Regions from separate parts of the Kluyvera georgiana genome, predicted to be linked through region 2. Evidence: predicted binding sites of a transcription regulator. Region 2 holds the regulator's gene; the other holds the start of a gene.
The links. The regulator PhoB, encoded in region 2, activates phosphate uptake and scavenging genes when phosphate is short. The targets are predictions, from matches to a motif close to CTGTCATAAAACTGNCNNAT.
Positions count from the first base shown of each region.

Region 1: a site for PhoB is predicted at 2,376-2,395, ahead of uvrB (excinuclease ABC subunit UvrB). Genes of this name have one in related genera too.

Region 1 covers NZ_CP158865.1:3,417,548-3,424,996, forward strand. Annotated here, with positions in the region: gene uvrB (excinuclease ABC subunit UvrB) at 118-2,142, opposite strand; gene bioD (dethiobiotin synthase) at 2,780-3,457, opposite strand; gene bioC (malonyl-ACP O-methyltransferase BioC) at 3,450-4,205, opposite strand; gene bioF (8-amino-7-oxononanoate synthase) at 4,189-5,346, opposite strand; gene bioB (biotin synthase BioB) at 5,343-6,383, opposite strand; gene bioA (adenosylmethionine--8-amino-7-oxononanoate transaminase) at 6,468-7,449, shown strand, end outside.
Region 2 covers NZ_CP158865.1:3,780,357-3,787,805, forward strand. Annotated here, with positions in the region: gene brnQ (branched-chain amino acid transporter carrier protein BrnQ) at 1-191, opposite strand, end outside; gene phoR (phosphate regulon sensor histidine kinase PhoR) at 601-1,896, opposite strand; gene phoB (phosphate response regulator transcription factor PhoB) at 1,918-2,607, opposite strand; gene sbcD (exonuclease subunit SbcD) at 2,799-4,001, shown strand; gene sbcC (exonuclease subunit SbcC) at 3,998-7,138, shown strand; gene mak (fructokinase) at 7,219-7,449, opposite strand, start outside.

The sequences.
Region 1 (7,449 bases), 360 kb from region 2:
GCCCGATACGTCACAGTAGGCCGGATAAGGCGCTTGCGCCGCCATCCGGCACCTGTGCCGAATGGCCCGATAGCGCTAACGTTTATCAGGCCTACTCGTCGATATTTTCGCGGCGGATCACGACGTCGCGATAAACAGCTCGCGCAGCTGGTGCAGGCGATCGCGAATTTCTGCGGCTTCTTCAAACTCGAGGTTCTGCGCGTGTTTCAGCATCTGAGCCTCCAGCGTTTGAATCTGCTGCTGGAGCGCCTTCGGCGTCAGCGCCTGCACATCCGGCTCAACGATTGGCGACGCAGAACGAGACTTGCCGCGACCCTTCGCTTTCGTCTTCGCCAGCCCTTCACCCATTGCCAGAATATCGACAACGTCTTTGACCAGCCCCTGCGGCACGATGCCGTGCTCTTCGTTGTAGCGTTCCTGCTTCTCGCGGCGGCGTTCCGTTTCGCCAATGGCCTTCGCCATCGATGGGGTAATCTTGTCGCCGTAGAGAATGGCTTTACCGTTGATGTTACGCGCGGCGCGGCCAATGGTCTGAATCAGCGAGCGTTCCGAACGCAGGAAGCCCTCTTTGTCGGCATCGAGAATGGCCACCAGCGAGACTTCCGGCATATCCAGGCCTTCACGCAGCAGGTTGATCCCCACCAGCACGTCAAACTCGCCCAGACGTAAATCACGAATGATCTCCATACGTTCGACGGTGTCGATATCGGAGTGCAGGTAACGTACGCGTTCACCGTGTTCTTCGAGATATTCCGTCAGGTCTTCCGCCATGCGTTTGGTCAGGGTCGTCACCAGCACGCGTTCGTTGATAACCGAGCGCTTGCGAATTTCTGACAGCAGGTCATCCACCTGAGTCGCCACCGGGCGTACCTCAATCAACGGGTCAAGCAGCCCGGTTGGACGCACGACCTGGTCGATAACTTCGCCGCCGGATTTCTCCAGCTCGTAGTTACCCGGCGTTGCTGAAACATAGATGGTTTGCGGCGCCAGCGCTTCAAATTCTTCGAACTTCAGCGGGCGGTTGTCGAGCGCCGACGGCAGACGGAAGCCGTACTCAACCAGCGTCTCTTTGCGCGCCCGGTCGCCGCGGTACATGCCGCCAATTTGCGGAATGGTAACGTGCGATTCATCGATCACCAGCAGACCGTCAGCCGGCAGATAATCAAATAAGGTCGGCGGCGGTTCACCCGGCCCGCGCCCGGAAAGGAAGCGCGAGTAGTTTTCAATGCCCGAGCAGTAGCCAAGCTCGTTCATCATTTCAAGATCGAACTGGGTACGCTGGCTCAGACGCTGCTCTTCGAGCAGCTTGTTGTTGTCGAGCAGCACCTTGCGGCGCTCTGCCAGCTCAACCTTGATATCTTCCATCGCCTGGACAATGCGCTCACGCGGCGTGACGTAGTGCGATTTCGGGTAGATGGTGAAGCGCTGAATGGTTGACTCGACGTGCCCGGTTAGCGGATCGAACAGCGAGAGGCGCTCGACCTCTTCATCAAACAGCTCAACGCGCAGCGCCAGATCGTCAGACTCTGCCGGGAAGATATCAATCACCTCGCCGCGTACGCGGAAGGTCGCGCGCTGGAACGCCTGATCGTTGCGGGTGTACTGCAGCTCAGCCAGACGACGCAGGATCGAACGCTGGTCGATAATCATGCCGACCGTCAGGTGTAGCATCATTTTCAAATAGAGATCGGGATCGCCCAGGCCGTAAATCGCCGACACCGAAGCCACCACCACCACATCGCGGCGTTCGAGCAGCGCTTTGGTGGCGGACAGACGCATCTGCTCAATGTGTTCGTTCACCGAGGCGTCTTTTTCGATAAACGTGTCTGAGCTGGGAACATAGGCTTCTGGCTGGTAGTAATCGTAGTAGGAGACAAAATACTCCACCGCGTTTTCCGGAAAGAATGCCTTCATTTCGCCATAGAGCTGGGCGGCCAGCGTTTTGTTCGGCGCCAGCACCATCGTCGGACGCTGCAGATCGGCAATGACGTTGGCCACGGTAAAGGTTTTTCCCGACCCGGTTACGCCCAGCAGCGTCTGGTGCGCCAGGCCATCCTCCAGCCCTTCTTTCAGGCGTGAGATGGCCAGCGGCTGGTCGCCGGAAGGACTGAACGCGGAATGCAATTTAAAGGGTTTACTCATGGGCAACGCTACCTGATAACGGATGGGTCGGGCTGGAGATTAATTCTACTCGCCGCCTGCCAAATTGCCAATAAAAAACACTGGATATAAAAACAGTAATCCATTATCGTATTTTGAGCAAAACAGGTTGCGGCATGCGTCACAGGCGAAAATTTATCCTCTGACAACATAAAACACCACTCGAACCGGGTTATCCCCAGAACTTTTTCTCTTTTAACATTTGTCAATATCGGTCATGAAAGTTTTATGGCAATCCGCAGCACTTTTTATTACGCCATTGCTTTTATGTATCTTATTGATTATTAATAAAAAGATAGAAAAGCCGCCTTTCGCATCAATTCAGGCGCAGGCCGCATGTTCTCTCGTTTACCGCTAGTTTTCTAACTCTAATACACAGGGTTATCCACAGGAATAGTGGATAACTGCCGCTAGCCCCTATCCCTCGCCACCCGGCGGTTTGCGCAACTTCCTGTCAACGTGAAATCAAAAAAATATTTTCTCGCCAATTTTGATATGCATCAGCGAAAAAGCACACGCGTTTTATCCATAACAGTGTGCTTTTTCCTTACGTTTTCTGCGGGTTATTGCTTACGAATGAAGATAGCCCGCGAGAGAAAAAACAGAATAAAAAAGCGGTCTATAACGCGCTCAAATCGAGATAGCCGCCAAGGGGCCGATCGTCAACCGACTCGCCAAGCCATGGAATTTCACCCAGCATCGGGGCTGGCAGCATTCTCTGGAGGGTGCTGAGATACTCAGCGTGGCGACGTCCCGGCGGAACGACATCATTAGCAATCCAGCCAGCCAATCGCAGACCGGCCTGCTGTACTGCCTGAGCGGTTAGCACGGCGTGGTTGATACAACCTAGCTTTACGCCAACGACCAGAATAACCGGCAACTGCTCGTCACGAACCCAGTCGGCGAGCGTCAGCGTGGGCGAGAGCGGCGTGAACCAGCCGCCAGCGCCTTCCACCAGCACCCAATCGGCCTGCGCCTCTAAGGCACGCAACCCCGCCGATAGCACGCTGGCCTCAATAGGCCGCTGTTCATCGGCGCTCACGATATGCGGTGACGTGGGTTCCGCAAAGGTATAGGGGTTCACCTCTTCATAGCGCAGCGGTAGTACGCTGTTACGCTGGAGCGCCAGCGCATCGCTGTTGCGCAACCCCTCGTCGGTCATTTCGCTGCCCGACGCCACTGGCTTATAGCCCACGGCGCAACGCCCCAGCAGGCGTGCGGCCTGCAATAGTGCAGTGCTGGCAACGGTTTTCCCGACTTCCGTATCGGTTCCGGTTACATAAAAACGTTCAGTCACGTGTGATGATTCCTGTGAAAAGATGGTAGGTCAGCGGACAAGCGCCCCCCAGCTTCGGCCACGCCAGCTGGAGCTGCTGGAGCCTGCCGCGGGTGAGCGGCTGGCGGCTGCGCCCTTGATGAAGGTGCGTTGCGCCAATCCCCTTTAACGAGCGCATCGCGCTCAGCGCATCGGGGAAAGAAAGGGTGATGGAGGTGGCCTTGCTATAGCCAGAATAGGCCGCCAGCGCCTCGCGCAGCGTCGCTTCAGGCAGGAAGCGATTGGCGTGCGGGAGGCTGTCGAGTGCCTGCCACGCCTGATTCAACTCTGGCAGCGAACCGGCCGTCAGCGTGGTAAATGCCAGCGTGCCGCCGGGGGCGAGCTGGCGATAAAGCCCAGCCAGCGCCGCACGCAGGTCGCTGCACCACTGAATAGCCAGATTGCTCCACGCTAAATCGAAGCCGCCGGCGGGCAGCGGAATATCTTCAATATCCGCCAGCAGGTACGCATCCGCCGCCTGCTGTAAACGCGCCTGCTGCAGCATCTCCGCCGAGAGATCCAGTGCGGTAACGTGGCTGCCCTGCTCGCGCCAGTAGCGGCTGTAGCTCCCCGGCCCACAGCCGGCGTCGAGTACGCGGGGAAACGCCCGCGCCGGCAGCTGGGACAGCAGCTGCGCGGCGCTAAGACGCTGTAACTCGTCGTGTTGCTGATAAGAAGACGCCGCGCGGCCAAACGCCGCGGCGACCGCCTGTTTATCCACGCTCGCCATGCAAAACCTCCAGCAGATGAGCAATGTCCTGCGCGTCATGCGCGGCAGTGAGCGTCAGGCGCAAACGCGCGGTGCCCGCAGGCACCGTCGGTGGACGAATAGCCGTCACCCAGCAGTCCTGCGCACGCAAGCGTTCGGCTAACCGCAGCGTGTCTGCGTTATCACCGACGATCAGCGGCTGAATGGCGCTCTGTGAGCCGCTCAGCTCGTAGGCCAGCCCTTGAGCACCATGGCGAAACGCCGCAATATGCTGGGCCAGAATGTCACGCCGCTGTTGGCCGTCATCGCTCTGAATGACCGCCAGCGCCGCCTGTAACGCTTGCGCCTGGGCAGGCGGCATCGCGGTGCTGTAAATCAGGTGGCGGGCGAACTGGATGAAATAGTCGGCGACCGCCTGGCTGCAAAGCACCGCCGCGCCGCTGAGGCCAAAGGCTTTGCCGAAAGTCACCACCAGTAGCTCCGGCTTAACGCCCTGCTGAGAGCAACTGCCGCGTCCATTTTCACCGACTACGCCAATACCGTGCGCATCGTCGACCATCAGCCACGCATCGGCGGCGCGCGCCGCGGCGGCAACCTCGGCCAGCGGCGCGCTGTCGCCGTCCATACTGAACACCCCTTCCGTCACCACCAGCTGTTGCCCCTCGACGGGGGTAGCCAGCAGCCGGGCAAGATGTTGGCCGTCGTTATGCTGGAAACGCCGCAGCTGCGCGGGACTCAGGGTTGCGGCCTCCAGCAGCGAAGCGTGGCTCAGGCGGTCGGCGACGATACGATCCTCGCGTCCGGCCAGTGCGGCAATCACCGCCTGGTTGGCGGCAAAACCGGAGATAAACAGCAGCGCGCGGTCATAGCCGAGCCAGTCCGCCAGCTGTGCTTCCAGGCGCAGATGCGCCTGGTGGTAACCGGTGACATGCGCGGAGCCGCCGCTGCCAACGCCGTAACGTTGTGCCCCGTCCTGCCAGGCGCGAATCACCTGCGGGTGCTGGCTAAGGCCCAGATAATCGTTGCTGGAAAAATTGCGGTAACGGCGTCCTTCGCACGTCAGCCAGCGCCCTGTCCCCTGCGCCAGCGGCTGGCGCTGACGAAAGGCCTGCGTTTCACGGCGTTCGGCGACGGCACGGTCGATTCGCTGCTGCCAGCTCATACCGCCGCCGCGTTGTAATAATCGTCTGTATCCGGCGTCATCAGCGCCTGCTCGAGACGCTGCTGCTGCTCGTTGTCTCCGGCGGTGACCGTGGTTTGCTGCGGGTTCAGCCCCAGCTTGCGGAACAGCTGTAAGTCTTTATCTTCTTCCGGGTTTGGCGTCGTCAGCAGCTTGCAGCCGTAGAAGATAGAGTTAGCGCCCGCCATAAAGCACATGGCCTGCGTTTGCTCGTTCATCTGCTCGCGCCCCGCGGACAGACGCACGTGCGAGGTCGGCATCATGATGCGCGCCACGGCAATAGTACGAATAAAATCAAAGGCATCAACGTCTTCGTTATCGGCCAACGGTGTACCTTTCACCTTCACCAACATGTTGATCGGCACGCTTTCCGGCGGCGTCGGCAGGTTGGCCAACTGGAGCAGCAGACCGGCGCGGTCGGTGACCGTTTCACCGAGCCCGACGATCCCGCCGGAACACACTTTAATCCCGGCTTCGCGCACTTTATCCAGGGTATCGAGACGTTCCTGATAGCTACGGGTGGTAATGATGTTGCCGTAGAACTCCGGCGAGGTATCGAGGTTGTGGTTATAGTAGTCCAGCCCCGCCGAGGCCAGACGCGCCGCCTGGCTGTCGGAGAGCGTCCCGAGCGTCATGCAGGCTTCAAGCCCCATCTCTTTGACGCCCTGCACCATCTGCTCGAGATACGGCATATCGCGCTCGTGCGGGTTTTTCCACGCCGCGCCCATACAGAAACGGGTGGAGCCCGCCAGCTTGGCTTTGCGCGCCGACTCCAGCACCTGTTCCACTTCCATCAGGCGCTCGCTCTCCAGCCCGGTTTTGTAGCGTGAACTCTGCGGGCAGTACTTACAGTCTTCCGGACAGGCGCCGGTTTTAATCGACAGCAGCGTACTCACCTGTACCTGCTGAGGGTCAAAATGTTGGCGGTGGACCTGCTGCGCTTCAAACAGCAGTTCCAGCAGCGGTTTTTCGAAAAGAGCGTTGACCTGCGACATTGTCCAGCGTAAAGGGTGAGCCATTGGCTTCTCCGGGGGTTTTGTTAATTTTCGGTTCGGTTTATACTCGTAAACCTAAAACTTTTCAAAATGGTTTACAAGTCGATTATGACAACGGACGATCTCGCCTTCGATAGCCGCCATATCTGGCATCCCTACACCTCCATGACCGCACCGTTACCGGTTTATCCGGTGGTTTCCGCCGAGGGCTGCGAGCTTCAGCTTGCCAGCGGCGAGCATCTGGTCGACGGCATGTCCTCCTGGTGGGCGGCGATTCATGGTTACAATCACCCGCGTCTGAACGCGGCGATGAAAACGCAGATTGACCAGATGTCGCACGTGATGTTTGGTGGGATAACCCACCCTGCCGCGGTGGCACTGTGTCGGAAGCTGGTGGCCATGACGCCCGCGCCGCTGGAGTGCGTGTTCCTCGCCGATTCCGGGTCGGTGGCGGTTGAAGTGGCGATGAAGATGGCGCTGCAGTACTGGCAGGCCAAAGGCGAGTCGCGTCAGCGTTTCCTCACCTTCCGTAACGGCTACCACGGCGATACCTTCGGCGCGATGTCGGTCTGCGATCCGGATAACTCCATGCACAGCCTGTGGAAGGGATATCTGCCGGAGAATCTGTTTGCTCCCGCGCCGCACAGCCGCTTTGACGGTGAGTTCGACGAGTACGATATGGTGGCGTTCGCCCGCCTGATGGCCGCACATCGCCACGAGATTGCCGCGGTGATCCTCGAACCGATTGTCCAGGGTGCGGGCGGCATGCGGATGTATCATCCGGAGTGGCTCAAACGCATCCGCAAGATGTGTGACCGCGAGGGGATCCTGCTGATTGCCGACGAAATTGCCACTGGTTTTGGCCGTACCGGCAAGCTGTTCGCCTGCGAGCACGCGGGGATCAGCGCCGATATTCTGTGCCTGGGTAAAGCGCTCACCGGCGGTACGTTGACGCTGTCGGCCGCTATCACCACGCGCGAGGTGGCGGAAACCATCAGCAACGGCGAAGCGGGCTGCTTTATGCACGGGCCGACGTTTATGGGCAACCCGCTGGCCTGCGCGGTGGCGACGGAAAGCCTGGCGCTGCTGG
Region 2 (7,449 bases):
GCGAGCGCGACTACGGTCAGCACCGGAAGACCCACAGCAGTAATCAGGAAGCCGATCGCCGCGGTCCAGACGTGAGGACCGGCCTGCAGACCAACCATAGGAGGAAAAATGATGTTACCTGCGCCAACAAACAACGCAAAGGTCATAAAGCCCAGAGCGATGATGTCACGCGATTTTAATTGATGGGTCATATGTAACTACTGCCTGTGGATGTGGTGTTGTAAAACAAATTTATCGCAATGGATTCAGCGGAATGATACAGAGCAAACCAACGATAAACTCAGAGGGATATGCTCCCTTCGCGGAGTAAATAAGAATAGTTTTTTGATTTACCGCGTATAAACAGTCTGTTTACGACCGTATGGGGGCCAATTTAAACGCTTATAACGTTTTAAAGCAACACGGGATCGCAAAACCAGATGATTATATTGATACTCAATTAACAACCAGACTTATTGACTGGATTTAAGAAAAACATCCGGCTAATCATGCGAACAAAAAACAACCAGACGTTCGTTAATCAGGCAGCGTTTTCTTAACTGCAAAGCAAACAGACCAGCCAGGGCTGGTCTGTGGAAAGTTAAGATGACAAGCTGGCGATCAGTCGCTGTTTTTGGCAATTAAACGTTCCGGCAGCAGGAAGCTAAAGCACGATCCCTTGCCGACTTCACTGCTAATTTCCAGGCGACTGTCGTGGTGGCTGACGGCATGTTTCACAATCGCTAACCCCAGCCCACTGCCGCCGGTCTGCCTGGAGCGCGCTTTATCCACGCGATAAAAGCGTTCGGTGAGCCTTGGCAGGTGCTCTGGCGCGATGCCCGGCCCATTATCTTCGACACTAAACAGCGCCCCATGCGGCGCATGCTGCCAGCGCACCGTAATCAACGTGCCTTCCGGCGTATGATTCACGGCGTTATAGACCAGATTCGACATCGCACTGCGCAGTTGATCCTCATTGCCCAGCACCTTCAGCGTTTCATCGACTTCAAAGCGGAACTGATGCTTCTGCTGGCTCAGCGTCTGCGCTTCACGCTCGACCACCCGCAGCATCATCGGTACGTCGATTTTTTCATTCAGCGCGAGCGTCGGCGAGGCTTCAATCTTCGACAGCGTTAACAGCTGCCTGACCAACCCTTCCATGCGCTGGGTCTGCTCGCGCATGGTGTGCAGCGCTTTTTCACGCACGTTCCCTTCCAGCACCTGCTCGTGCATCATCTCCAGATAACCTTGCAGCACGGTGAGCGGCGTACGCAGCTCATGGCTAACGTTGGCGAAGAAATTCCGCCGCGCCCCTTCCAACTGGTGCATCTGCGTCACGTCGCGCGCCACCATCAGCAGCTGACGGTCGGTATACGGCATAATGCGGATTTCCAGATGGCGACCGTTATTCAGCACCAGATGCAGCGGCTTGAGAAAATCGCGTTTTTTGAGGTGTTGGGTAAATTCGGGGTAACGCAGCAGGTTGAGGATGTTTTGCCCGCTATCGTCGGGCCAGCGAAGCCCCAGCAGCTGCTGGGCAAGGCCATTACACCAGAAGATCGCCCCTTCTTCCGTGGTCAACACCACGGCGTCTGGCAGCGACTCGGCGCCGCTACGAAAGCGTTTAATCAGATTTCCCAGCTCGCGGCGACGCTTTTTATTACGCAACTGCATCTGGTTAAGCCCGTACAGCAGCGGCTCCCAGCTGCCGCGACCCGGCGGCGGCGTCATACTTCTATCGACCCACAGCCACCACGACAAACGCAACAGATTCCAGAAATGCCAGATCAGCAGGCCGGTCACTGCCGCCAGTAAAAACCACGGCAGATAACCAAAAATCAGTCCCAGTACGACAGCCGGGAGACAGCATAATAGCAGCTCCAGGGCCAGCCTTTTCCATGACAGCCGTTCCAGCACGCGTCACTCTCCTGTCAAAAATTAGAATCGGGCAGAGAAACGATAGCCCGTGCCGCGAACGGTTTGCACCATACGATCGTGGCCGCTGTGCTCCAGCGCCTTACGCAGCCGACGAATATGAACGTCGACGGTGCGGTCTTCCACATACACGTTGGTACCCCAGACGTGGTTCAGCAGTTGTTCACGGCTGTACACGCGCTCCGGGTGAGTCATAAAGAAGTGTAATAGCTTAAACTCGGTCGGCCCCATATCGAGAGGGTTTTCGCCGGTCATCACGCGATGAGAAGTAGGGTCAAGGCTCAGGCCCTGCATCTCGATCACCTCTTCCACCGCCATCGGTGAAATGCGCCGCATCACGGCTTTAATGCGCGCGACCAGCTCTTTTGGTGAGAAGGGCTTAGTAATGTAATCATCCGCGCCCGTCTCCAGGCCACGCACCCGATCTTCCTCTTCACCGCGGGCGGTTAGCATCACCACCGGAATATCGCGGGTTAAGGCTTCACGTTTGATATGCTTAATAAATTGCAGCCCCGAACCGCCCGGTAACATCCAGTCGAGCAGAATAAGGTCGGGCCAGGGTTCATTCAGTTTACTCACTGCGGTATCGTAATCTTCCGCTTCTACCGGCTGAAAACCATTTTGTTCCAGCACGAAACAGACCATTTCGCGGATTGGCGCTTCATCTTCAACGACCAGAATACGTCTTGCCATTATTTGCCCTGTTTTTAGACATCAGTATTATATACGGCGTCATTATGCGTCAGATTTATGACAGTTTTATGATAAACATGACCGTTTGATGATCGCGCTTAACCGTTTATGACACGCGCCATACGCGCTCATCGACCCCAGCGTAGGTGAATGTTTATAATCAACTTTACGTCACTTCTTACGGAATCGCTATGCGCATTATCCATACCTCGGACTGGCACCTCGGCCAGAACTTCTACAGCAAGAGCCGCGCGGCCGAACACGATGCCTTTCTGCGCTGGCTGCTGACCACCGCCGAGGCGGAGCGCGTAGACGCGATTATCGTCGCGGGCGACATCTTCGATACCGGTTCGCCGCCGAGCTACGCGCGCGAGCTGTATAACCGCTTTGTGGTCAATCTTCAGCAAACGGGCTGCCATCTGGTGGTGCTGGCGGGCAACCATGACTCGGTGGCGACACTTAACGAATCGCGCGATATTCTGTCGTTCCTCAATACCACGGTGATTGCCAGCGCGGGTCATGCGCCGTTTATTCTGAATCAGCGCGACGGTACGCCCGGCGCAGTGTTCTGCCCGGTGCCGTTTCTGCGTCCGCGCGACATCATCACCAGCCAGGCGGGGCTTTCTGGCAATGAAAAAGTACGTCAGGTGCTGGACAGCATTACCGATTACTATCAGCAGCAGTATCAACAGGCCTGCGGGCTACGCGGCGACCTGCCGCTGCCGATCATCGCCAGCGGCCATCTGACCACCGTCGGCGCCAGTAAAAGCGACGCGGTGCGCGATATCTATATTGGCACGCTGGATGCTTTCCCGGCGCAGAATTTCCCGCCAGCCGATTACATCGCGCTGGGGCATATTCACCGGGCGCAGAAAATCGGCGGCAGCGAGCATATCCGCTACAGCGGCTCGCCTCTCCCGTTAAGCTTTGACGAAACCGGCAAAGCGAAAAGCGTAAACCTGGTGACATTTAGCGACGGCAAGCTGGCCGCAGTGACCCCGCTAACCGTCCCCATCACGCAGGCGCTGGCGGTGATTAAGGGCGATTTCGACAGCATCAGCGCACAGCTCGCGGCGTGGGAGAAAACCGATACCGAGGCCACCACATGGCTCGATATCGAAATCACCAGCGACGAATACCTGCATGATATTCAACGTAAAATCCAGGCTATCACCGACGATCTACCGGTCGAGGTACTGCTGGTGCGCCGCAGCCGCGAGCAGCGCCAGCGTATTCTGGAAAGTCAGACGCGTGAAACCCTGAGCGAGCTGAGTATTGAAGAGGTGTTCCAACGCCGCCTGGCGCTGGAAACGCTTGAGGAACCGCAGCAGCAACGCCTGCAAACGCTGTTTACCGAAACGCTAAACAGCCTTGGCGAGGAACAACAGCCATGAAAATTCTCAGCCTGCGCCTGAAAAATCTTAACTCGCTCAAAGGTGAGTGGAAAATCGATTTCACCCAAGAGCCTTTCGCCAGCAACGGTCTGTTTGCCATCACCGGCCCGACCGGCGCGGGCAAAACCACCCTGCTGGACGCCATCTGCCTGGCGCTGTACCACGAGACGCCGCGCCTCAATACCGTTTCGCAGTCACAAAATGACCTGATGACCCGCGACACCGCCGAGTGTCTGGCGGAAGTCGAGTTTGAAGTACAGGGCGTCGCCTATCGCGCCTTCTGGAGCCAGAACCGCGCGCGCAACCAGCCGGACGGTAATTTACAGGCACCGCGCGTCGAACTGGCGCGCTGCGCCGACGGGCAAATTCTGGCGGATAAGGTCAAAGACAAGCTGGAGATGACCGCGTCGCTCAGCGGGCTGGACTATGGCCGCTTTACCCGCTCCATGTTGCTCTCACAGGGCCAGTTTGCCGCCTTCCTCAACGCCAAACCGAAAGAGCGCGCCGAGCTGCTGGAAGAGTTGACCGGCACCGAAATTTACGGCCAGATTTCCGCGCAGGTCTTTGAAAAGCATAAGCAGGCGCGTAATGACCTCGACAAGCTTCAGGCCCAGGCCAGCGGTGTGGTGCTGCTGAGCGAAGAGCAGCAACAGTCCCTACAGCAAAGTTTGCAGGCGCTTACTTCCGATGAAAAGCAGTGGCAACAACAGCAGGCGACCGCCCTCACGCATCAGCAATGGCTGTCACGCCGTACGGAGCTGGAACAAGACGGGCAGAAAACCCAGCAGGCGTTGAAAGAAGCCCAGCAGACCCTGGAAGCGGCGCAGCCGCAGCTCGCCGTGCTGAGCCGCGCGCAGCCCGCTGAAGCGCTGCGCCCGCACTGGTCACAGATGCAGGAACAGGCCGCCACGGTGGCCAAAACCCGCGCGCAGGTTCTGCAAGTGAATACTCGCTTACAGGCAGCACGCACCCTGCGAGATCGCATTCGCTACAGCGCGGAACGCCAGCACGCCGCGCTCACGCAGTCGCTGCAACAACAGCAACAATGGCTTCAGGCGCATGAACATATTCAGCGCTGGCAAGGCGAGCTCACCGGATGGCGGAGCGCATTTGCTCAGCAGACGCGGGAACGTGCGCAGCAACAAACGCAAGAACAGCGCCGTAATGCGCTGGCAACACAGCTGAACCAGCTACCGCCTTCCACGCTGACGCTCACGCAGGAAGAGGTCGCCGCCCGAATCGCCGAACACGCGGCGGCGCGCCCGCAGCGCCAGCAGCTCAGCAGCCTGCACGCACGGTTTATCCCGCTCAACGCCCGCCGACAGCAGCTGATGGATGCTCAGCAGCAGCGCCAGCAGCAGTTGGAGAAAATAATCGCCGAACTGACCCAGCTTCGCCTGGTCTATAAAGAGAAAAAACAGCAGTTGGCCGACGTTAAGGCCATTTGCGATTTGGAAGACACCATCGTTAAGCTGGAAGCCGAGCGCGCGCGTCTCCAGCCAGGCGCGCCGTGCCCGCTGTGCGGTTCCACCAGCCATCCGGCGCTGGCCGAATATCAGGCTTTAAAACCGGACGCCAATAAAGCACGTCGCGATGCGCTGGAAAAAGAGGTTTCGCAGCTGGCCGAAAACGGCGCGACGCTGCGTGGCCAGCAGGAGACGCTGCAAAAGCAGCAGCAGAAAGAAAATGACGAGCTCACCTCGCTTTCTCAGCAGGAGCAAGCGCTTACCTCACAGTGGCAGGAGACTCTCCAGCATTTGCATATCGATCTGCAACCGACTGACGATATCAACGGCTGGCTGGCCGCGCAGGATGACGCCGAACAGCAGCGTTATCAGCACCAACAACGCCTGACGCTGGAACAGCAGCTTCGCGAGCTTGAGGCGCAGCTAACGCAGCTACGCGAAGAACAGGAGCAGCGTACTGCCGCGCTTAATCAATCGTTCACGGCTTTTGGCCTGTCGCAACCGCAGGCTGGCGATGAAAACAGTTGGCTGACGGCACGCGAAACCGAGATAGCCCAGTGGCAACAGCAACAGGCGCAAAGCCAGAGCACCCAACAGCAGCTGGCGTTGATTCAGCCGCTGCTGGAAACCCTGCCGCCCGCCGAAAATGCCGACGATGGCCAGCAGGCCTCGCTTGACGGCTGGCAACAGGCGCATCATGACTGTGTGTCGCTGGAAAGCCAGTGGCAAACGCTTCAGCAACAAGAAAAACTGGAAAATCAGCGTCTTCAGCAGGTGGAACAGATCTTCGACCAGCAGCTTTCCGCCTCGCACTTCCTGGACCGACAGGCATTTCTGGATGCGCTACTGGATGCCGGCGAGCGCCAACGTCTGGAACAGCTTAAACAGACGCTGGAGACGCAGCACCAGCAGCGCCAAACCCTCGCCGCACAGGTACAGGAAGCGTTGCAACATCATTTGACCGTGCGCCCGGAAACGCTGACAGCCGATTTGAGCCTTGCCGAAGTGCAGGAGCAGCTTCAGCAGCTTGCCCGCCAGCTACGCGAAAACAGCGAGCGCCAGGGCGAACTGCGCCAGCAGCTCAAGCAGGACAGCGACAATCGTCAGCAGCAGCAGTCGCTGTTCGTTGAGATTGAAAAAGCCCATGCCGTGCTGGAAGACTGGGCGCATTTAAATGCGCTCATTGGCTCCAAAGAGGGGGATAAATTCCGTAAATTCGCCCAGGGGCTGACGCTGGATAATCTGGTGTGGCTCGCCAACGAACAGCTCAGTCGCCTGCATGGTCGCTATCTGTTGCAACGTAAAGTCAGCGACGCGCTGGAACTGGAGGTGGTTGACACCTGGCAGGCGGACGCGGTACGCGATACCCGCACGCTCTCCGGTGGCGAAAGCTTCCTCGTCAGCCTCGCGCTGGCGCTGGCGCTCTCCGACCTGGTCAGCCATAAAACGCGCATCGACTCGCTGTTCCTCGATGAAGGCTTCGGTACGCTCGACAGCGAAACGCTCGATACCGCGCTGGACGCGCTGGATGCGCTCAACGCCAGCGGCAAAATCATCGGCGTGATCAGCCACGTTGAAGCAATGAAAGAGCGCATTCCGGTGCAGATTAAGGTCAAGAAGATCAACGGGTTGGGATATAGTCGACTGGATAAAATGTTTGCCGTTGAGTAGGCCCGATAAGCGCAGCGCCATCGGGCATTCCAGCAGAGTGCCGGATGGCGGCTACGCCTTATCCGGCCAACAGCGACGCATCACGCCGGCCACAACCACGCCGCCCCGCGAACCCCGCTGGAGTCCCCGTGCAGCGCTTTACGGATCGGCGTTTCGCACTCACCGCCAAACACCCATTCTTTCACCAGCTGCGGTACCGTCTGGTATAGCCGTTCAACGTTGCTCATCCCGCCGCCCAGCACAATCACGTCCGGGTCGAGAATATTCACCACGTGCGCCAGCGATTTTGCCAGCCGCTGCTCGTAGCGACA